DNA from 4 places in the Glutamicibacter sp. HZAU genome. Region 1 is predicted to be linked to each of the others. Evidence: riboswitches for the same ligand, from Rfam matches in the RefSeq annotation. Region 1 holds a riboswitch; each other region holds the start of a gene.
The links. A riboswitch is a leader RNA that binds a small molecule or an ion and turns the genes downstream of it on or off. The one in region 1 is predicted to bind S-adenosylmethionine.
Positions count from the first base shown of each region.

Region 2: it holds a riboswitch for S-adenosylmethionine, as region 1 does, so the genes downstream of both, EKH49_RS00780 (OsmC family protein) here and EKH49_RS10080 (ABC transporter ATP-binding protein) in region 1, are expected to answer to the same signal.
Region 3: it holds a riboswitch for S-adenosylmethionine, as region 1 does, so the genes downstream of both, EKH49_RS14590 (hypothetical protein) here and EKH49_RS10080 (ABC transporter ATP-binding protein) in region 1, are expected to answer to the same signal.
Region 4: it holds a riboswitch for S-adenosylmethionine, as region 1 does, so the genes downstream of both, EKH49_RS11205 (flavin reductase family protein) here and EKH49_RS10080 (ABC transporter ATP-binding protein) in region 1, are expected to answer to the same signal.

Region 1 covers NZ_SCKZ01000006.1:75,974-81,256, forward strand. Annotated here, with positions in the region: gene EKH49_RS10070 (LLM class flavin-dependent oxidoreductase) at 1-1,346, opposite strand, end outside; gene EKH49_RS10075 (acyl-CoA dehydrogenase family protein) at 1,405-2,736, opposite strand; SAM riboswitch class I at 2,752-2,843, opposite strand; SAM riboswitch class I at 3,111-3,213, shown strand; gene EKH49_RS10080 (ABC transporter ATP-binding protein) at 3,219-4,034, shown strand; gene EKH49_RS10085 (aliphatic sulfonate ABC transporter substrate-binding protein) at 4,119-5,141, shown strand; gene EKH49_RS10090 (ABC transporter permease) at 5,148-5,283, shown strand, end outside.
Region 2 covers NZ_SCKZ01000001.1:166,427-171,709, reverse strand. Annotated here, with positions in the region: gene EKH49_RS00790 (SDR family oxidoreductase) at 1-734, shown strand, start outside; gene EKH49_RS00785 (L-idonate 5-dehydrogenase) at 724-1,779, shown strand; gene EKH49_RS00780 (OsmC family protein) at 1,857-2,408, opposite strand; SAM riboswitch class IV at 2,440-2,561, opposite strand; gene EKH49_RS00775 (DEAD/DEAH box helicase) at 2,702-5,283, shown strand, end outside.
Region 3 covers NZ_SCKZ01000010.1:24,791-30,073, forward strand. Annotated here, with positions in the region: gene EKH49_RS14580 (LOG family protein) at 1-219, shown strand, start outside; gene EKH49_RS14585 (VIT1/CCC1 transporter family protein) at 285-1,388, opposite strand; gene EKH49_RS14590 (hypothetical protein) at 1,443-1,709, opposite strand; SAM riboswitch class IV at 1,725-1,838, opposite strand; gene EKH49_RS14595 (DinB family protein) at 1,906-2,493, opposite strand; gene EKH49_RS14600 (cupin domain-containing protein) at 2,625-3,191, shown strand; gene EKH49_RS14605 (hypothetical protein) at 3,327-3,743, shown strand; gene EKH49_RS14610 (APC family permease) at 3,850-5,283, shown strand, end outside.
Region 4 covers NZ_SCKZ01000006.1:305,327-310,609, reverse strand. Annotated here, with positions in the region: gene EKH49_RS11215 (ZIP family metal transporter) at 1-131, opposite strand, end outside; gene dnaB (replicative DNA helicase) at 192-1,547, opposite strand; gene EKH49_RS11205 (flavin reductase family protein) at 2,404-2,904, opposite strand; SAM riboswitch class IV at 2,999-3,116, opposite strand; gene EKH49_RS11200 (long-chain-fatty-acid--CoA ligase) at 3,493-5,100, shown strand; gene EKH49_RS11195 (PaaI family thioesterase) at 5,116-5,283, shown strand, end outside.

The DNA of each region.
Region 1 (5,283 bases):
TTCACCCGGTCGCCGGCGCCGAACAGCTTGTTGCGCAACGTGCCCTCGGTGTACTCGGTCTTGTAGACCCCGCGGGCCTGCAGCTCGGGAACCACGTACTCGACGATGTCCTCGAAGGTGCCAGGGGTGACAGCATAGGCGAGGTTGAAGCCGTCCACGTCGGTGTATTCCACCCAGTCGATGAGCTTCTCGGCAACCTCGGCACCCGAGCCGACGGAGACCGGGCCGAAGCCGCCCACGCCGATCCATTCGGCCAGCTGGCGGATGGTCCATGGCTTTCCGGTATCGCCGCTGGCCTTCTTAAAGGTTTCCACCGAGGACTGGATGGCGTTGGACTTCACGTCATCGCCAATGACATCGTCCGGTCCGTAGACAGACATGTCGATGCCGGTCCAGCCCGACAGCAGCGCCAGCGAGCCCTCGGTATCCACGTAGGAACGGTAGTCCTCGAACTTCGCCTGGGCCAGTTCCGAGGTTTCGGCGGTGATGATGGTCTGCATGGCGAAGACCTTGATGTCGTAGCGGCCGCGGCCAGCCGCTTCAGCGGCATCGCGGATCTTGGTGACAGCTTCCTTGAGCAGTTCGCGGGTTGGGCAGGTGACGAAGATGGCTTCGGCGTTCGACGCGGCGAATTCGGTGCCGCGCTTGGAGGCGCCGGCCTGGTAGATCACCGGGGTGCGCTGCTTCGACGGCTCGGTGATGGCGATGCCCGGGACCTTGAAGTACTTGCCTTCGTGCTCAATCGGGTGCACCTTGGCCGGATCGGTGTAGATGCCGGTTTCCTTGTTGTTCTGCACCGCGTCGTCTTCCCACGAGCCTTCGAGCAGCTTGTAGACCACTTCGAGGTACTCATCGGCGTGGTTGTAGCGCTCGTCGTGCTCCATCTGGTCTTCCTGGCCCATATTGCGGGCAGCCGATGGCAGGTACCCGGTGACCACGTTCCAGCCGACGCGGCCGTTGGTCAGGTGGTCCAGGGTGGCCAGGCGGCGGGCGAAGGCGTACGGGTGCTCATAGGCGGTACCCGCGGTGACGCCGAAGCCGAGGTTCTCGGTCACGGCGGCCATGGCCGAGACCAGCATCATCGGGTCGTTGACCGGCGCCTGGGCGCCGGAGGTCAGCGGGGTGATGTTGTTGCCCTTGTACACGTCGTAGGTGCCCAGCACATCGGCGAGGAACAGGCCGTCGAACTTGCCCTTCTCCAGCACCTTGGCCAGGTGCGTCCAGTAGCCCAGGGTGTTGTAGGTCGAGGCCTTGTCCTCCGGGTGGCGCCACAGGCCTGGCGACTGGTGCACCACGCAGTTCATGTCGAATGCGTTGAATAGGATCTCGCGCTTGTTCTCGCTCATGCCTTTGCCCCCATTAGGTCGATATTCATGGAAAGTTCCTGGTTTGCGTCGCGGGCTCTCAGGCCCGCTGGGTCGAATCTTCGCCGGTGACGGACAGCCGCTGCGGCTGGACGCCGTTGATCTCGTAGTCCCCGACGATGCGCGCCTTGTAGATCGCCGGGTTGTGCGTGGCGATGGTGCGCGCATTGCGCCAGTGCCGGTCAAGGTTGCAGCCGCTTCTCGTGGACGAGGCCCCCAGCCCGTCGAAGAGCTTGCTCGTTACGCCGATGGCCAGCGGCTGCACCACGGTTTGCGCACGGTTGGCTGCCAGCTCGCAGACCGCGTAGCGTTCCTCGTCGTTCAGTCCCGGATCGCCCAGGGCCGCTTCGACTTCGAGTACCGCGCCGATCACCACCGAGTCGGCGGCGAAGGATTCCGCGGACACCTCCCCCACCAGCTGCAGGACCTGGGGTTCCTGGTATACCGGCACCCCGGTTCCGGTGGTGAAGATGCGGGTGCGTGCCTGCACCGCGCTGCGCAGGTCGTTCAGCGCGGCGCGGGCGATGCCTGCCTGCACGGACATGAGCACCAGCTGGAAGATCGCCGCTTCGGAGTCATTGCGCTGCTGCGGCATGAAGCAGTCCACCGGGACCTGATGGAATTCGGTGGTGCCGGTTCCGGTCAGGCCCTGGCCGAATCCGTCCCAGTCATCGAGGATCTTGACGCCGCTGCGCTGGGTGGACACCACCGCGATCTGGCGTCCGGCAAGCTCAGGGTGGGCCACCGCAACAGTGGTCCAGTCGGCAAAGATGGTGCCGGTGCAGTAGTACTTCTCGCCGTCGACTACCCAGCGCCCGTCCACGAAGCTGGCCTTCGTATTCAAGGTGCCCAGGGCGTTGCCGCCGCGCTCGGTGTAGGCGTTGCCGACAATCTGCCCGGCGGCGATGCGGGCCACCCACTTCTTGCGCAGCGCCTCGTCTTCCAGTGCCAGCACATTCTCGACAAAAGCGATATGCGCGCGCCACAGCTGGCCTACATGGGAGTCGGCCTCGGAGAGCTCGATGAGCAGGCGGAAGACATCCACCAGCCGCGCACCGTAGCCGCCGTCGGCCACGGGAAGGCGCAGCGCGCCGAAGCGCTCGCGGTTCAGCAGGCCTACCTGCTCGAAGGGAAGCACGCGGTTCAGGTCGCGGTCCTTGGCGGTCGCGGCGATCTGGGCGAAGACCGGGCGGAAGATTTCGGCCAGCCGGTCGTACTGCTCATCCGCACCGGGACCGGGAGTGATCTTCAGCAGCTGCCGCGTGGGCAGCTGCTCCTCGAACTCGTCCAGTTCCAGAGCGCTGGCTTGCGAAGGATCACTGAGCTGGTTGAAGTCCAGCCCTGGGGCATTCGGTGATTCGCCAATAGGCATCAGGGTTCTCAATTCTTTCCATCGGTCCTGGCAGTAGCACCGTCCCGCTCTTCGGGTGGTTGCTGCGGCGTCGTGGAGCCAGATCTCTCAGCCGCTCTGGATGGGTCGTGATTCATTTGTAACGGTAATAATCCGGCGCTTCCAAGCCGCGAAGTCATATTTCGCCTCAGATTTGGAAGGGCCTATGCTCAAATCCCACAGCCTAATCCCCGTCCCATCGAAGATGAGTTGCAAGGATTGGCATGCTGTCGATCAAACCGGTCCTAGGTAAAATAAATAACGAAATTTCTGGGCAATGTGACGCAGGTGTCGAAGATTTTTTCATGTTACGCAAGATTTGCGTCCAAATCGTTCGACTCGCTGTAATAGAGGGGTAACCATCCCGAGCGGCCGAGAGATCTGGCTCTTTGACGCCGCAGCAACCACCTTCGGAGCTCTGGCTCCGCAGGCCGGTGCTACCGCCAGGACCGATGGAGATTGATATGGCTCTTACCATTGCAGCGCCCGAGGCAACTTCAACCACCTCAACCGCACTGGACGTCCAATTCAGCAACGTGTCGCGGACCTTCACCACAAAGAAGGAAAGCCGCACCGTGCTGGCCGACATCAACTTGCACATTCCAGCCGGCCAAGTCCTCGCGATCCTAGGCGCCAGCGGCTGCGGAAAATCCACGCTGCTGCGTTCGGTCTCCGGGTTGGACCACCCCTCCACCGGTGACATCCGCACAGGCACCCACGAGGTCAACGGCATCAACGAGCTATGCGCCGTTGCTTTCCAGGAACCACGGCTGCTGCCGTGGCGATCGGTGCGCGAGAACATTGCGCTGGGTCTGGCCCCAGGAACCGAGAAGGCCTCTGGCGACGCGCTGATTGATGAGCTGATCGAGCTGACCGGGCTGAGCCATGCAGCCAGCCTGCGCCCGCGGGAGATTTCCGGCGGCATGGCCCAGCGTGTTTCGCTGGCTCGCGCGCTGGCCCGCCGCCCGGGCGTATTGCTTCTCGATGAGCCCTTCGGCGCACTCGATGCCCTGACCCGCCTGAAGATGCAGGATTTGCTGCTCTCAATTCACGCATCATTCCCCACCACGGTACTCATGGTGACCCATGACGTGGACGAGGCTTTGACCTTGGCTGACCGCGTTATCGTCTTGGGACGCAGCACCGGGAACGGCGCGGCTGGTGTCATCGAAGACCTAGCGATCTCCGCCGGGCAACCGCGCCGGCACACGGACGAGAAGTTCGTTGCCGATCGCCTGCACCTGCTGCGCCTGCTCGGCGTCGACCCAACCAACCATTAATCCAGGGAACGCATTGGATCCTCGGCGATCCTTGCTCTTTGCCCTATCGTCCATCCGCTTGCACGCATAATTCTAGGATTCTCCATGCTCTTGAACCGCTTCTCCCGCCGCACCGCTCTGTCCGCCGCCGCTTTGCTCATGGGCGCAGTTGCCCTGACCGGCTGCGCTGGCGAAAACGCTACTGCCGACTCCGGTGATCAGACCTTGTCCATCGACTTTGCCACGTACAACCCGCTGAGCCTGGTGCTCAAGGAAAAGGGGTGGCTGGATGCGGCCGCCAAGGAACAGGGCGTTGACGTCGAGTGGATCCAGTCCGCAGGTTCCAACAAGGCCAATGAGGCGCTTCGCGCCGGTGCGATTGACGTCGGTTCCACCGCCGGTTCCGCAGCGTTGCTGAACCGTTCCAACGGTGCACCAATCAAGACCGTCGCCCTGTACTCCCAGCCGGAATGGGCAGCCCTGGTAGTGGACAAGGATTCAAAGATCGAATCCGTTGAAGACCTGGCAGGGAAGACCGTGGCCGCCACCAAGGGCACCGATCCATACTTCTTCCTGCTCCAGGCTCTGGACACCGCGGGACTGAGCGAAGACGACATCAAGCTGCAGAACCTGCAGCATGCCGATGGCCGCACCGCACTGGTCAACGGTTCGGTCGATGCCTGGAGCGGACTGGATCCAATCATGGCAGCCGCCGAAGAAGACGGCGCGCAGCTGGTTTACCGGAACCTGGACTTCAACACCTACGGTGCGCTGAACGCTCGCGAAGACTTCATCAAGCAGAGCCCCGAACTGGCCCAGCTCGTGGTCGACGCCTATGAGAAGGCTCGCGGCTGGGCGGCCGAAAACCCTGGGGAAACCGCTGAGATCCTGGCCGACGTTGCAGGGCTCGAACCAGAAGTTGCCAAGACCGTGATCGAGGAACGCTCCAATCTGGACGTTCCGGCGGTTCCCGACGCCAAATTCACCGGAGTGCTGAGCAACATTGGCCCCACCCTGGTCGCCAGCGGCGATGTTTCCAAGCAGGAATCCGTAGATGAAGCACTAGCAACCCTCGTTGACGACCAGTTTGCCCTCAAGGCAGATGCAACGAAGATCTCCGGAGAGTAAACAGCGATGAGCACCGCAAACGCGGCTGATACCCGCGAAAATCCGACACCTGCCAAGCACAAGACAGGCATCGCCGCAACGATCCTGCGCGCACCCAAATGGTTGCTTGCGCTGATCCTGCCTCTGGCCACCGTGGCTGTCT
Region 2 (5,283 bases), on a different contig from region 1:
TGGTCACCGGGTCCTCCCGCGGCATTGGCCGCGAACTTGCTAAAGCACTGGCCGATGCCGGTGCCACCATCATCCTGCACGGCCGAGATGCGCAAAGGCTTGACAAAACGGCCGCCGAATTCGCCGCCTGCTACGGCGCAGAAAGAATCCATAGCGTCTGCTTCGATGTCACCGATGACGCCACTGTGCGCGAGAATATCGCCGCCATCGAAAAGACCATCGGCCCCATCCGCATCCTGGTGAACAACGCAGGCATCCAGCACCGCGTGCCCATGCTGGAACTGGAAGTCGCCGACTGGCAGCGCGTGATCGATACCAACCTCACCAGCGCCTTCTTAGTAGGCCGAGAAGTCGCACGTGGCATGGTAGAACGCGGCGAAGGCAAGATCATCAACATCTGTTCGGTGCAAACCGACCTGGCCCGACCCACCATCTCCGGCTACACCGCGGCCAAGGGCGGACTGCGCAATCTCACCCGCGCCATGACCGCAGAATGGGCCGGAGCAGGACTTCAGATCAACGGCATCGCACCGGGCTATATCCACACCGAAATGACGCAGAATCTGGTGGATGACGAGAAATTCAACTCCTGGATCCTGGGCCGCACCCCGGCTGGCCGTTGGGGAACCGTCGAGGACCTAGCGGGCCCAGCAGTGTGGTTGGCCTCGGGTGGATCGAACTACGTGAACGGGCAAACCATTTTCATCGACGGAGGCATGAGCGTTGTCGTCTAGCGCCCTGTCCAACAGGACCTTGGCCGTCGTGGCGCACGCGGCCGGGGACCTGCGCATCGAGCAGATCGAGCTGCCAGCACCGGCAGCAAATGAGGCACGCGTAGCCATCGCCTACGGAGGCATCTGCGGATCGGACCTGCACTACTGGAGCCACGGAGCCGCTGGGGAATCCATCCTCAAGGCCCCGATGGTTCTGGGGCACGAGATCGTCGGCACCGTCATCCAGGCTGCCGCCGACGGCAGCGGTCCGCCAGCCGGAACCAAAGTTGCGGTGCACCCTGCAACACCAGGGGAGACCGGGGAACCTTATCCGGAGGCCTGCCCGAACCTTTCACCGGGATGCACCTACCTGGGCTCGGCTGCCCGCTACCCGCATACCGAGGGCGCCTTTGCGCGCGAGGTGAATCTGCCCTCCCGGATGCTTCGCGAACTGCCTGCCGGACTGTCGCTGCGCGACGCTGCGCTGGCCGAGCCAGCCGCAGTGGCCTGGCACGCGGTATCGCGAGCCGGCGAGGTTGCCGCCAAGAAGGCGTTGGTCATTGGCGCTGGCCCGATCGGAGCGCTGGCCGTGGCCGTGCTCAAGCGTGCCGGAGCCGAGGAAATCATCGCGGTGGACATGCACGATAAGCCGCTGGAAATTGCCAAGGAACTGGGTGCCACATCCACCTTGCGTGCCGATGACCAGGAGGCGATTGCCAAGGTGAACGCCGATGTGGTGATCGAGGCCAGCGGCAATTACCGCGGATTGGCCTCGGCGGTGCGCGGTGCTGTGCGCGGCGGGCGCGTGGTCATGGTCGGGTTGCTGCCTTCGGGAGAGCAACCTGCACTGATTTCCCTGGCGATTACCCGCGAGCTGGAACTTGCCGGGTCTTTCCGCTTCAACGGCGAAATCGACCAAGTGCTTGCTGCCCTGGCCGATGGCTCATTGCAGATTTCCGCGGCGGTAACCCACGAATTCCCGGTGGCCGAGGGCCTCGAAGCCTTTGAAACAGCCAAGAATTCTTCGAAGTCCGGCAAGGTCTTGCTGAACTTCCTCGGGAAGTAGCCCGCCTTTACCGCAAGTGCGCCGCCGCAGCCCCGAAGCCAGGGCCCGCGGCGGCTACTTGTTTGGTTTAGCGGACGTTAATTGGCCGCTGCAATGCTCACCGCGGTACGCACCGGTACCGGGTTGGCGAACAGATCCAGTACCGGGCAGTGGGCATCCACTGCCTGGCGCAGTTCTTCATAGCGTTCGGCCGATTCCGGGCCGGCGATCTGGATGTCCAGTTCCACCGACGAGAAGCCCGGGCGGATGGACTTGTCAATGCCGAGGAGGCCACGGACATCGAGGTGGCCATTGGCCTGGATCTTCACGTCGTCCACCTGGATGCCAAGGTTTTGGGCATACAAGCGGTAGACCACAACCTGGCAGGAGATCAGCGCGCCGAGCGCATATTCCACCGGGCTGGCGGCCACGTCGTTGCCACCCAGGGCAGCTGGCTCGTCGACCTGGAAAGTGTGCTTCCCGGAGACAATGTTGCTGGCTACCGAATCGAAACCCTCGCCCTGAACGGTAAAGGTCAATTTGGCGCTTTGCGGGGCCGCCGAGATGCGTTCGCCCCAGCCCTTGCCTGCTTCCTGCAGGCGCTGTGCGCGGTCTTCGGATACGGTCAGGGTAGATGCTGCATTAGACATGAGGAATTAATCCCCTTTCTGGCGCAAGGGGCGCCATCGCTTACGCACCTTGGCGTTCAAGATGCGTCGAATCTTCACCTGGGGCACCCCGCACAATGACGCAGGAGGGTTGCCGTCCACTCAGCCAGGGCTCAAAGAGCGGAACTCGTGATTCTGTGGTTCTTTTCTATCGGCTGCGGTGCCAGCGCGTAAAGGGCAGGGGTAACTTTTCGTCATCGGGCAACTTGTCTGGCTGCTCGCTAAGATGGAATCGAGCTCTCGGGCACCCACTGCACGAACAATGAACGGCGAGTATGGAATTCCAGCTGACACTTTCTGCGGCCCAGACCTTGGTGACCGAATCCGAATACAACCTGGGCCAGTTCCTCTGCGATTCCGGAAAAGTGGAGATCGTCCACCGGGACATGAAGCCGGGATATACCCGCATTTCGGCAATGGTGCTGCGCGAATCGGTGATGGCCGAGCTGCAAATCAACCGCGGCAATATCAGCTTCACCAGCTTCTGCAGCAAGCATCCGGGCGTTCAATCCTGCGAGGATGTCGCCGCCTTGCTCATTGAGGTCACCACCGAAGAGGACCAGGGCTTCTTCGTCTCCGACTCCGGGGTGGACCCTTTCGCATGGAAACGCAACAGCAAGCCGCAGTGGGAACGGACCCTTGACCGTCTGCTTCCAGCAATTCCAGATGAGCAACTGATTGACGAGGAACCGCTGGGATTGATCCTGAAAGTGGTCAGCGAACCCCGTTACGGAGGCGAGGACGCGCTGACCTTGCAGGCGCGGCCGGCCCGCCGGGGCACCAAGAGCCCCTGGGTCCAGACTGGAGTCAGCTGGCGCAACGTCGCCTTCGATGAGCGCTTCTCCAAGAAGCAGCGCCGAGCGGTCGTTGAACTGGACCGGCTGCGTGAACGCGTGGAACAGAACACCTACCGGCATTCGTGGGATCCCAAGGACTGGATCTCGCTGATGGATCTGCCTGGCCAGGACCTGCTGGATGCCTTCGAGGCCCTGCGCGACGCCGGAGTGCAGATCGTCAACGGCGGTTCCGCTGCCAAGCTCCCGGTGGAATTCAGTGCGCAACCAGCCATGGCCCACGTGGATGTGCGCCGCACTGAGCAGGGCCTGCGCATGGAAGGCAAGCTGCGCGGCCCGCACGAAGAGCACCACCACCTCCTGCCGATCGGCACGCCGCCGACCCTGCTGGCCTACGCCTCCAGCCCGTTGCCCAAAGCGAAGGAACTCGGCTTCGCGCAGTTCGCAGAACCGGTCAGAAAGGAACTGGCGGCATTCATCGAATCCGGTGCGCACATCATCCCGGATGGAGCCATCGAGCTATTCGAGCGGCAGCACCTGGACCGGCTGCGCTTAATGGCGCCGCTGAAGAGCGAAGATGGAAGCTACCGCATCCCGGTTCCCGCGCGCCCCAGCCTCAAGCTGTCCTTGGAGAGCATCCAAACCCCGCTGACCGTGCGCTATTCCTGGGAGTACTCCACCAAGGGGCCTCGCCAGCAGGCAGTGGAACGGGAAATTGCCGCTTCGGTGCAGGACAAGCTCGGCGAGCTGGGTTCGCTGGGGCAGCTGACCTCATCAGGGATTTTCCCTCCGAAGGAATTCAGCACCTCTGAATCCATCGACTTCCTGGTCCACGCACTGCCGCTGCTGGAAGAGCATCCCGATGTCATTATCGAGGAGCAGAATCGGCTGCCGAAATATCGGATCAGCGATGCCCCCGCGACTGTCAGCGTCGAAGCGGGTGAAAGCACGGGGGACTGGTTCGACCTGTCAGTGGAAGTGCTACTCGGCGAGATCAAGGTGCCGTTCGCGCTGCTGCTCGAAGCACTGACCAAGCAAGATGAATACCTCATCCTCGATGACCTGACGGTGATCCCGATTGATGGTGCGGACTTTGCCCAGCTGCGCCAGCTGATCACCGAAGCAGGGGAGCTGGGCACGGTGCAGGGCGATACGATTCGCATCCACAAGTTGAGCATCGACTGGTGGCAGGAACTGGTGGATCTGGGAATTATCGAAGCCCAGCACAACCAGTGGCTGCAGACCATGAAGGCATTGCAAAGCGGCGAAGAGATGAAGCCTGTTGAGCTCTCGGATACCTTCAATGCGCAGTTGCGCCCCTACCAGAGCCACGGCCTGTCCTGGCTGGACTTCTTGCGCACCCACGGCCTGGGCGGAGTCCTCGCCGACGACATGGGTCTGGGCAAAACCGTCCAGCTGCTGGCCTGCCTGGAGCAGGCACGCGTTGAAGATCCCAGCCAGAAGTTCCTGGTGCTTGCCCCTACTTCGGTGGTGGGCAACTGGATCAATGAGGCTCAGCGTTTTGCCCCGCAGATGAGCGTCACTGGCATTACCTCTACGGCAAAGAAGAGCGGGCAGGATTTGGCTGCGCAGATCGGTGATGCGCAGCTGGTGGTGACCAGCTATACGATCTTCCGCTTGGCCTATGAGGATTTCGAGGCTGCCGGTTTCAACGTGATGATCATGGACGAGGCCCAGCAGCTGAAGAACCACGCGTCCAAGGGCTACAAGCAGGCCCGGCAGCTGCCGGTGCCGTGCAAATTCGTGGTCACGGGCACGCCCATGGAGAACAACCTCATGGAACTGTGGGCGTTGGTCTCGCTGGCCGCACCTGGCCTGCTGGGTGGTGCGAAGTCCTTCAAGGACAACTACCAGAAGCCAATCGCCGACGGGGACCAGGAACGGATGGAACGCTTGAAGAACCGTCTGCGACCGTTCGTGCTGCGCCGCACTAAGGAACAGGTCGTTCCCGAGCTGCCGGCAAAGACCGAACAGGTCCTGGAAGTCGAGCTGGAGCCAGGGCACCGGAAAGCCTATGACCGCCGCTTCCAGCGCGTGCGGCA
Region 3 (5,283 bases), on a different contig from region 1:
AACTACTACGCCACCGGTGCCCGCGTGGTGCCGATGGTGCTGGTCGGCCGCGACTACTGGAGCCGGGATCTGCCCGCGTGGCCGCTGCTCCAGGCACTGGCCAAGGAACGCGTGATGGAGCAGAAGATCGCCCTGGTGGACACCGCCGAGGAAGCGCTGGCGTTCATCCAGTCCATGGAAACCCTGCGCCGTCGGACCCGGCCGGCAAAGGACATCTAGTCCGGGGCATCGAAAATGCCGGGACAGCCGAAGCTGTCCCGGCATTTTCGATGCCAAGCGGAGTATTAGCTGACGCTGACGTCGAAGATCAGGCCCAGGCAGTAGGTGACGGCCGCCGCGCCCCAGCCGATGGCCAGCTGGCGCAAGCCGCGCTTGAATGGGGAGGCTCCGGAGAGCAGGCCCACGATGCCGCCGGTGATCATCAGGGCGATGCCCACCAGCACCACCGACACGATGATCGCGGCCAGCCCGGAGAGGCCGAAGATGTATGGCAGGATCGGCACCACCGCGCCGGAAGCGAAGAGCAGGAATGAGGTGGTGGCCGCCCCGGTGGCCGAGCCCAGCTCCTGGTGCTCCTTCTCGAGCTCCTCGCTGCGGCCTTCCGGGTTCAGCGAGAAATCAGGGTTGCAGTCGCAGGTGAACAGGCCCATGCGTTCGGCGGCCCGGTGCTCGGCGTCTTCGTCGCTCATGCCGCGGGCCTTGTAGATCAGCACCAGCTCGTTGGCGTCCAGATCCAGGTTCGGGGCTGCGGTCAGCGTGACCTGGGTGGGCCGCGAGGCGGTCAGCAGCTCGCGCTGGGAACGCACCGAAACGTATTCGCCGGCCGCCATGGACAGCGCTCCGGCCAGCAAGCCGGCAATGCCGGAGAACAGCACGAAGGCCGAAGAAACGCCGGTGGCGCCGATGCCCATGATCAATGCCAGGTTGGATACCAGCCCGTCGTTGGCGCCGAAGACCGCGGCGCGGAAGTTGCCCGACAGCCGTGCGCGTCCTGCCGTGGCCAGGGCCCGGACGACTTCCTCGTGGACCTGCTCGTCGGCAGCCATCTGAGCCGTGGCGTCCTTGTCATTGCGGTAGGGGGAGCTGCTCTCGGAGCGCTGGGCCATGGCCAGCACGAACACCGACCCGAAGTGCAGGGCGAGGAAGCGCAGCATGGTGCGGCGCAGCGAGGGGCGGACTTCCTTGGCATGCTCGCCGAGCAGCGTGCGCCAGTGGGATTCATGGCGTGCTTCGGCTTCGGCCAGGCCCAGCAGGATTTGCCGTTCCTGCCCGGTCTTCTTTTCCGCCAGGGCCCGGTAGATGGCGCCCTCGGCGACTTCATCGGCGAGATACTTGCGCCATCGCTGGATCTGCGCTTTGGTCGGTTCGGCGGTTGGGTGCTGTGGCATCTCGAAAAGGCTCTCCTGGAACGTGGAGTTTCCCATGGAAACCCGTGGATCGGCTCAGCTTTCCACTTTAGCCAGCGCCCCTGGACTTGGGAATTTGGCAAGGCTAAATGCATGGCGCCTGCCTGCCGGATTCCCTGCTTCCGGCACCACCAGCAGCAATTCGGAGGTGTCCGGGTCGAAGGCCGGACGGCGGGAGCAGCGGGCGATGAGGTGTTCGAGCCTGAGCGGGTCCGCAACGTAGCGGGTGCACCAGCGGCCCTCGGCGGTGAACTGCACGTGGCCGGTCTGGCGGTCGATGATGGGAAGAATCGGGATGGCCATGGATATCAACTCTCTGGCGAGCTCTTGCCCGTGCACCAATTGATGCGCGGACCGCTTCCTCATCCGAACCACCCATGAACTTGGGGTTGGTGCGCGGCCAGTCGGAGCTTGGCGCCGCGTCTCGTGAAGCAACAATTCTGAGCGTACCGCCGCATGCGGCGCCAGATGAAGCCGTACTGCGTAATATGACTTCCGGTCAGCTCTCCGGGGCCAGGGAATCGGCCAGCCGCTGCAGCTTCTGGCGGTGCTCTGCCCACTGCGCCGCGGTGTAGCCGGGCAGCAAATCCAGCGTCGCGGTCCAGCCGGCGCGGCCGTCGAGCTGCTCGCGGATGATATCCAGCTGCCCTGCATGCCGGGAGGTCTCGGCCAAGGCATGGATGAGCAGATGATCCAAGGTGGTATGCCCCGCCGGCCCCCACCACGGGACGTGCACTGCAGAATCCAGGGACAAGGCGGCGATGCCCTCGTCCGCGAAGGCGATGGCCTTGCGGTACAGGCCGATCAGCTGCTTCCCGTCCATCTTGGCGGGCGGAAGGAAATCAGCGTCGGGATCATGCGGGGAGATGAACTCGCGGACATAGGGGTCGTTGGCCTCGCGCTGCAGGCAGGTGCCGAAATACTCGTATTCGTTGATCACCAGATGGTGCAGCACGCCCAGGATGTGGGTGCCGGTAGGGGTGAGCGGGGTGCGGGCCAGCTGCTCGGCCAGGCCCTCGGCCTTGAAGATCGCATTCTCGCGCGCCTCGTTCAGGTACCCGCAGAGCTTGTCCTTGGTGCTGTCCATGGACAGAGTCTAGTGACCGCGGCCGGCGCGCGGTAGGGGACACCGCGTGTTTACCATTGGTAAACTTGCCCCGCAGGCGGTGAAGCCGCCGCGGATGCCGCTGCCGGACACGACGTTGATGGAGCCAAACGATGAAAACCTTGCCAGTTGAACCAACCGGTGCTGCGATCAACATCGGTGCGCGGCTGCGCGGGGTGCGGCAGACCCAGCGCATGACCATTGACCAGGTCGCAGAGCTCTCCGGGCTGACCAAGGGCTTTCTCTCGCGTGTGGAACGCGACCTGACCAGCCCCTCGGTGGCGACGCTGCTGCGCCTGTGCGAGGTGCTGGGCATCGAGGTCGGCACGCTTTTCGAAGTCCCGGAAACGAAACTGGTGCGCCTGGACCAGGCTCCGCGGGTTTCACTGGGCGGCGACGGGATCACCGAGCAGCTGGTGACCCCGCGCAGCGAAAAGCGGCTGCAGATGATCCGCGCCGAGATTGCGCCGAGGGGCACCGGCGAAGCGGAACTGTATTCGATGGATTGCGAGCTGGAAGTGCTGCACGTGATCGCCGGAGAATTCATCCTGATCCTGCCCGACCAGCGGTTGGAGCTTCAGGCGGGCGACACCGTAACCTTCCCGGGGCGCGAGCCGCATAGCTGGGAGAACCCTTCCGATGAGCCGGCCGTGGTGACCTGGACGCTGATCCTCTCCTGAGCCCAACCCCTGCGCCCGCTGCGGCGGCACGCTCGGCGCGATGCGGCTGCGTGTTCGCTGGCGGAGCGGGCGACCGCGTATTCTAGGAACGATGCGTTGTTCCGGGCGCTCGGAACAATTGGCGATGGGAGAGGCGTGAAGACAGGCGAACCAACCGCGACGCAGGACCAGCTGCGCAGCATCAGCTGGTGGGCTTCGGTGCTTTTCGGCGTTCTTGTCGGCACCACCTTGACCTGGATCCGCACCCAGCGCAATTTCTTCTTCCTCGGCGCCGTGATTCTCGCGGTTGTCATCGTGACCATCGGCGTGCGGACAATTCGCCGGCGTGCCCGTTTCCCGCAGATGGCGCAGGCGCGCACCTCCTGGACCTATGCGCTGTGGACCGCCATCCTGCTCATCCTGGCCGGCCCGATCCAGCTGGTATACGTGGCCGATGACCTTTCCGAGTTGACCATCAAGTCATTGGTGATGTCCGCGGGCTTCGCCCTGGGCATCCATGAGGTCGATCGGGCGCTGGTGAATGCCAGCAAGAAGGGCTCCTCGGCGGCCTGAGCTCCCGGTTTGGATGAAATGGCCTGAAATGTAGTCAAAACATCCAATACGTTGTGGCGCGTTTGCGCATAGTGTGATCCTGATCATCTTTCCAGAAGGGATTGCCATGGCAGGAAACACCGCTAAGAACCACACCGCCGAGCCGGGACTCAAGAAGGTCCTGGGCCGCTGGGACGCTTTGGCCATCGGCGTTGGCGCGATGATCGGCTTCGGCTGGGTCGTGCTCACCGGCGACTGGATCACCACCGCCGGTCCGATAGGAGCCGCGCTGGCCATGCTGGTTGGCGGCGTGATCATGGCGGTCGTGGGCCTGACCTACGCCGAATTGGTTGCCGCCATGCCGAAAGCTGGAGGCGAGCACAACTATCTGCTGCGCGCCATGGGCGCCCGCTGGTCCTTTGCCGGTTCGTGGGCGATCGTCGGTGGCTATATCACGATCGTGGCTTTCGAAGCAGTGGCCCTGCCCAAATCCGTGCTCTACCTCTTCCCCGATCTTTCGCACATCAAATTATGGGAAATCGCCGGTTCCGAGGTCTACCTGACCTGGGCTCTGGTCGGTGTTGCCGGGGCGGTGGCGATCACCTGGATCAACATCCGCGGCATCAAGACCGCCGGCGTGGTGCAGACCTTCGTGGTGATCTTCCTCTTCGTCATCGGCGCCATGCTGCTGGCCGGTGCCTTCAGCGGCGGCGAGAGCGCGAATATGGAGCCGTTCTTCGAGAACGGTGTTGCCGGCTTCTTCGGCGTGATGATCGTGGTGCCGTTCATGTTCGTCGGTTTCGACGTGATCCCGCAGTCCGCCGAGGAATGCGACATCGCCCCGCGGAAAATTGGCAAGTACGTGGTGGTTTCGGTGCTCATCGCCACCGCCTGGTACGTGGGGATCATCCTGGCCACCTCCTCGGGAATGGGCGCATCCGCGCTCGCCGGGTCCGAGCTGGCGACGGCTGACGCGATGGGCGCGCTGTTCAATTCCGGGATCATGGCCAAGGTGCTGATCGCCGGCGGCATCGCCGGGATCCTCACGTCGTGGAATTCCCTGCTGATGGGTGCGTCGCGGCTGATGTACGCGATGGCCAGCTCGGGGATGCTGCCGCGCTGGTTCGCCTACCTGCATCCGAAGTACCGCACCCCGAGCCACGCGCTGCTGTTCATTGGCGGGCTGTCGGTGCTGGCTCCATTCTTCGGCTCCGCCATGCTCGGCTGGCTGGTGGATTCCGGCTCCCCGTCGATCGTGATCGCCTACCTGCTGGTGGGCGTGGCCTTCCTGATCCTGCGCCAGCGCGAACCGCAGATGCCGCGCCCGTTGCGCGTGGGCGGCGCGGGCAACGGCGGCAAGGTCATCGGCGTGCTGTCGGTGGTGTTCTGCGCCGGGCTGATCTCGCTGTACCTTCCGGGAATGCCGGCGGCCATCGCCTGGCAGCCGTGGCTGCTCTTCGCCGCATGGTGGGTGCTGGGCACGGGCTTCCTGATGCGGGTGCCGCGCGGGGTCGCTCCGGGCGAATTCGCCGAAGAGGAGCTGCTGCAGAAGCTGAGCATC
Region 4 (5,283 bases), 230 kb from region 1:
CCAGCGCCGAAAGCCATGATGGCGCTGACCCAGACCTTGGGGATCTTCAACCACCAGGCAGCACCGGAACCCAGCAGCAGGGCGGATCCGGCCACGGTGCCCCACAGCAAAGCCTGCAACGAAGCGAACATGGCGCCCACTATAGCCAGCAATGAGCTGGCTTAGTAGGTGCCATATCAGTTCTGACTGGACTAACCCTCGTTGGACATGTTGTTGAAGCGCGAGTAGTGGCCCTGGAATGCCACGGTGATGGTCTTGGTTGGACCTGCACGGTGCTTCGCGATGATCACGTCGGCCTCGCCCGGACGGTTTTCCTTGTCGTACACGTCGTCTCGGTGCAGCAGGATGACCATGTCGGCGTCCTGCTCGATCGAACCCGATTCACGCAGGTCCGAGACCATGGGCCGCTTGTCGGTGCGCTGCTCGGATCCGCGGTTCAGCTGCGACAGCGCGATCAGCGGCACGTCGAGCTCCTTGGCCAGTAGCTTGAGGTTACGCGAGAACTCCGAGACTTCCTGCTGGCGCGATTCCACGCGCTTGCCCGAGCTCATCAGCTGCAGGTAGTCGAGGATGATCATGCGCAGCTCGTTGCGCTGCTTGAGCCGGCGGCACTTGGCGCGGATTTCCATCATGGACATGTTCGGCGAATCGTCGATGAACAGCGGGGCTTCGTTGAGCCGGCCCATGGTCGTGGCGATCTTGGTCCACTGCGCATCTTCCACCGAGCCCTTGCGCAGGTCCTGCAGCTGGATAGACGCTTCGGCCGAGAGCAGGCGCATCGCAATTTCGTTGCGGCCCATTTCCAGGGAGAAGAACACGGTGGCCATGTTGTGCTTGATGGCAGCCGAACGGGCGAAGTCCAGCGCGAAGGTCGACTTGCCGACGGCGGGACGGGCAGCGATGATGATCATCTGGCCGCCCTTCAGGCCCTGGGTCAGCTCGTCGAATTCGTAGAAGCCGGTGGGCACGCCGGTGATGCCGTCGCCCGCGTTGGCCGCGTTCTCGATCTCGTCGACGGTGTCTTCGATGATGTCCGAGAGGCGCACGTAGTCCTCGCTGCTGCGGTTCTCGGCAACCTTGTACACCTCGGCCTGGGCTTCGTTGACGATTGCGTCGACCTCGCCATCCGGCGAGTAGCCCATCTGGACGATGCGCGTACCGGCGTCAACCAGCCGGCGCAGCACTGCGCGTTCGCGCACTATTTCTGCGTAGTACCCGGCATTCGCCGCAGTGGGAACCTGCTGGATGAGGTTGTGCAGGTAGGCAGCGCCACCCACGCGCGAGATTTCGCCGCGCTTGGTCAGCAAGTCGGCTACGGTGACCGCATCGGCTGGCTCGCCGCGGCCGTAGAGGTCAACGATTGCCTCGTAGATGGATTCGTGGGAGGGACGGTAGAAGTCGGTGCCGCGGATGGATTCAACGACGTCGGCAATCGCATCCTTGGAAAGCATCATGCCGCCGAGCACCGACATTTCGGCCTCGATATCCTGTGGCGGCTTGCGCCCTGCGTCGGATTCCCGTCCTTCGTAAACCGGCTCAGCACTCATTGCAGACACTTCCATCCCCTATTGACCCGCTGGGAAAATTCTCCTTGCCCTCATGGCAACGCTTCATCATGTCAGTCGATACGGACATTTAGCTGTAAAGCGCCTGTGGATATTTCTCTCCCGAAGCCAACACTAGGGCTGTTATTAACAGGCGTAAACCTCATTATCCACAGAATATGTGGATAACACACCGCTACCTGTGGACTCCCCTGTTCACAGTCTGGGGAGAACCCTGTGGATTACCCCACTCTACACACCGGTAACATCGATTGACTAGGCTGTTTGTATTTTCACACTTGTGGAAAGAAAGTTAATTCATTGAAGGTCACGTCAACCACATCGAAGTTATCAACACCCATAATCGCCCAGTTTCCGGGGTTTTCGCTCCTTTGTTCACATTTCCCCATACTTCATCCACAGTTTTGTGGATAACACTGTGGATACTGTTGATTTTGCAAAACCCTTAGTCACCACGGATTAATGTTCGCTATCAAGGCTCCGAGCCCGAAGTAGTTCACAACCGACAAGAATTTCACCGCTCAGGGCCGTGGATAACTTGATGTCGCCGAGGTGGCGTTGCGTGAATTTGAAGCCGTAACTGGGCTCTTGGCCCACTGCCACCGATTTACCTCGGCAATCAGCTGCAGTGGAAGTGCAATTACACGTCGAACTTGCCCGCAGTGCATGGGCTGCATGTAGTCCAGGGTTGCTGCCGGGGTGCCCGGAGATCAACAGGCATCGCGCCTAATTTTCCGATTGGCACAGGGATCAAGTGATTCCGCAGGCCTCGAAATCAAAAAAGCTTCGGCCAGATCGATATGTTGATCTGGCCGAAGCTTTGGAAGTTCAGAAGAGCTTAGACGAGCTCGGGAACCGGCAGTGAATGGAAGCGCGAATCGTGGAAGATCTGCGGCGAGTGCTTCGAGATGCGGTGCCCGTGGACTTCCATCAAGATCACCCAGTGATCCCCCGCTTCGACCTCGTTGTAAATCGAGGTTTCCAGCCACAGCGTGGAGTCGTTAATGAACAGTGCGCCCTGTTCCGAGGAATAGGTGTCGATCCCGCGGAATCGGTCGCCGTTCTTCGACGCGATCTGAGCGCATACTCCTTCATTGCGTTCGCTGAGCACCGAAACGCCGATGCGGCCAGCGTTGCGCAGCTTTGGCCACGTATTCGAGGATTTCTGCACGGCGAACATCACCAGTGCTGGCTCGAGGGAAACACCCACGGTAAATGACGAAGCCACAATGCCGGTTTTCTCGCCATCCAGTTCTGCACAGAGGGCGGCTACGCCTGACGGATGCTGAGCGAAAACCTTGCGCAGGGTCAACGGGTCAAGTTCAAGATTCAATGACATGGCTCGATTCCTTCGGGTCTTGCCCACCGCGCAATAATCCGCACGCCGGAGCTTCTTGATTCTCGAAGCCGCCAGCGTTGGAGTTCCGCGCCGTGTGCGGTACTTGTTCCAGCACGTTTTTGCGTGGAACCGAATCCTCACCTGGAGCACCCCACTACCGTTGAGAGGGTTGCCGATCAGCAAGCCAGGGCTTATAGCTGATGCTCTTGATTCTGTTTAAAACGATATGGCTCATGTCGAACACGCGTCAAACATTTTGCTTCGCAAATCGCAATATTCAACGAAACGTTCGATCCAATGCCTTGAAATGAACCTTTTAGCAGTCTTTTATTCGCCACATCCACCTTGCCCGAGACCTTCGACGCAACTTTCATTACGGACCTTCTCCGGTCACGTTGCAGCGGAAGACCCGGCTCTACCCGTGGAACCGGAGGCCTGTCGCGAATTCACTACCGCTCACCGAAATGAAACTTGGTTTCTCCGCATGACGCTGAGGTTCATGACACTATTGATCATGGAGTGCGTTGAGTCACACTCCTGCTTATTGTTCTCCGTAACCATCGCTGACGATTGAGGAATAGCCACACCATGGTAGAGATTCAGGCAAACCATTCAGAACTGACCCCGCTGCGTTTCCTTGAGCGCACAACCGAGGCCTATCCGAAGAAGACCGCCGTCATCCATGGAACTCGCAGCTACACCTACGCGGAACTCGAAGCACGCGTGCACCGCTTTGCCCAGGCGCTGAAGGCGCGTATTGAGCCGGGCGACCGCGTGGCCGTGCTGGCACCGAATACTCCCGAAATGCTCATGGCGCATTACGCCGTGCCGCTGGCTGGCGGCGTCCTCATTGCCCTGAATACCCGCCTTTCGGACCACGAGCTGCAGTACATCATTGATCATTCGGCTGCCAAGCTGATGCTTGCCGACACCGAGCTGCTGGAGAATACGAAGACCCTGCGCCGGGAGAACCCGACGCTGGAGGCGCTCATCGAAATCACCGATGACCAGTACTCCGGACCGCGTCCCGAAGTGCAAGTGGACGCCACCTTGGACGAGCTGCTGGCGGAAGCCTCGGATGAGAAGCTTCCCTATGCCATAGCCGACGAGCGGGCGCCGATCACCCTCAACTACACGTCGGGCACCACCGGCAAGCCGAAGGGCGTGCTCTACTCGCACCGCGGCAGCTACCTGAATTCCTTGGGCGAAGCACACCACCAGGGCTTCACCGCCAAGACCCGCTACCTGTGGACCCTGCCGATGTTCCACTGCAATGGATGGTGCACTCCCTGGGCCGTCACCGCAGCAGGAGGAACCCACCTGTGCCTGCGCGGCGTGCGCGAGGATGCCGTCTGGGACGCCATCGAGAATCTGGGGACCACGCACCTGTGCGGCGCCCCGACCGTTTGCTCCATCATCGCCGACTCCACCCGCGCCCACCAGCTTGATGCGCCATTGCGGATCACCACCGCTGGCGCTCCGCCATCCCCGGCCATCATCTCCAAGCTGCAGAATCTGGGCATCGAAGTAGTCCACGTGTACGGCCTGACCGAAGTCTATGGGCCGTACACGGTGTGCGAATACCAGGATGAGTGGGATGAGCTCGATGGGCCGGCCCGGGCAGCGAAGCTCGCCCGCCAGGGCGTTGGCATGATCACCGCCGAGTCCGCGCGCATTGTCGACGAGAACATGGACGATGTCCCGGCGGACGGGCAGACCATGGGCGAAATCGTGCTGCGCGGCAATAACGTCATGATCGGCTACTACCGCGACGAAGCCGCCACCGCCCAAGCTTTCCATGGCGGCTGGTTCCACACCGGCGACCTCGGCGTCATGCACCCGGACGGCTACATCCAGGTGCGCGACCGGGCCAAGGACATCATCATTTCCGGCGGCGAGAACATCTCCACCATCGAGGTGGAACAGGCCCTCGCATCGCACCCAGAAGTGCTGGACCTTGCAGTCATCGGCGTCGCCGACGAGAAATGGGGCGAGCGCCCGGTGGCTTATGTCATCCGCGCCAGCGGATCCACCCTGGATGCCGAAACCCTGATTGGCTTCGCCCGCGAAAAGCTCGCCGGATTCAAGGTGCCGCGCACCATCGTCTTCCCGCAGGATCTGCCGCGCACTTCCACTGGTAAGGTGCAGAAGAATGTTCTGCGCGCCCAGGCGCTCGAAGACAGCACGACGAAATAGCCCGAGGATCACTAATTGGATAAGCCAGCACCACGGATTCCCGACAAGACCAGCCGATTCAGCGCAAGCATCGGATTGGAATTCGATGAAATCACTGCCACTGAAGTACGTGCCCACGCGCAATTGGACGAGAACCACCACACTCCGTGGGGCGTGGTCCATGGCGGCGTGTACGCCTCGATG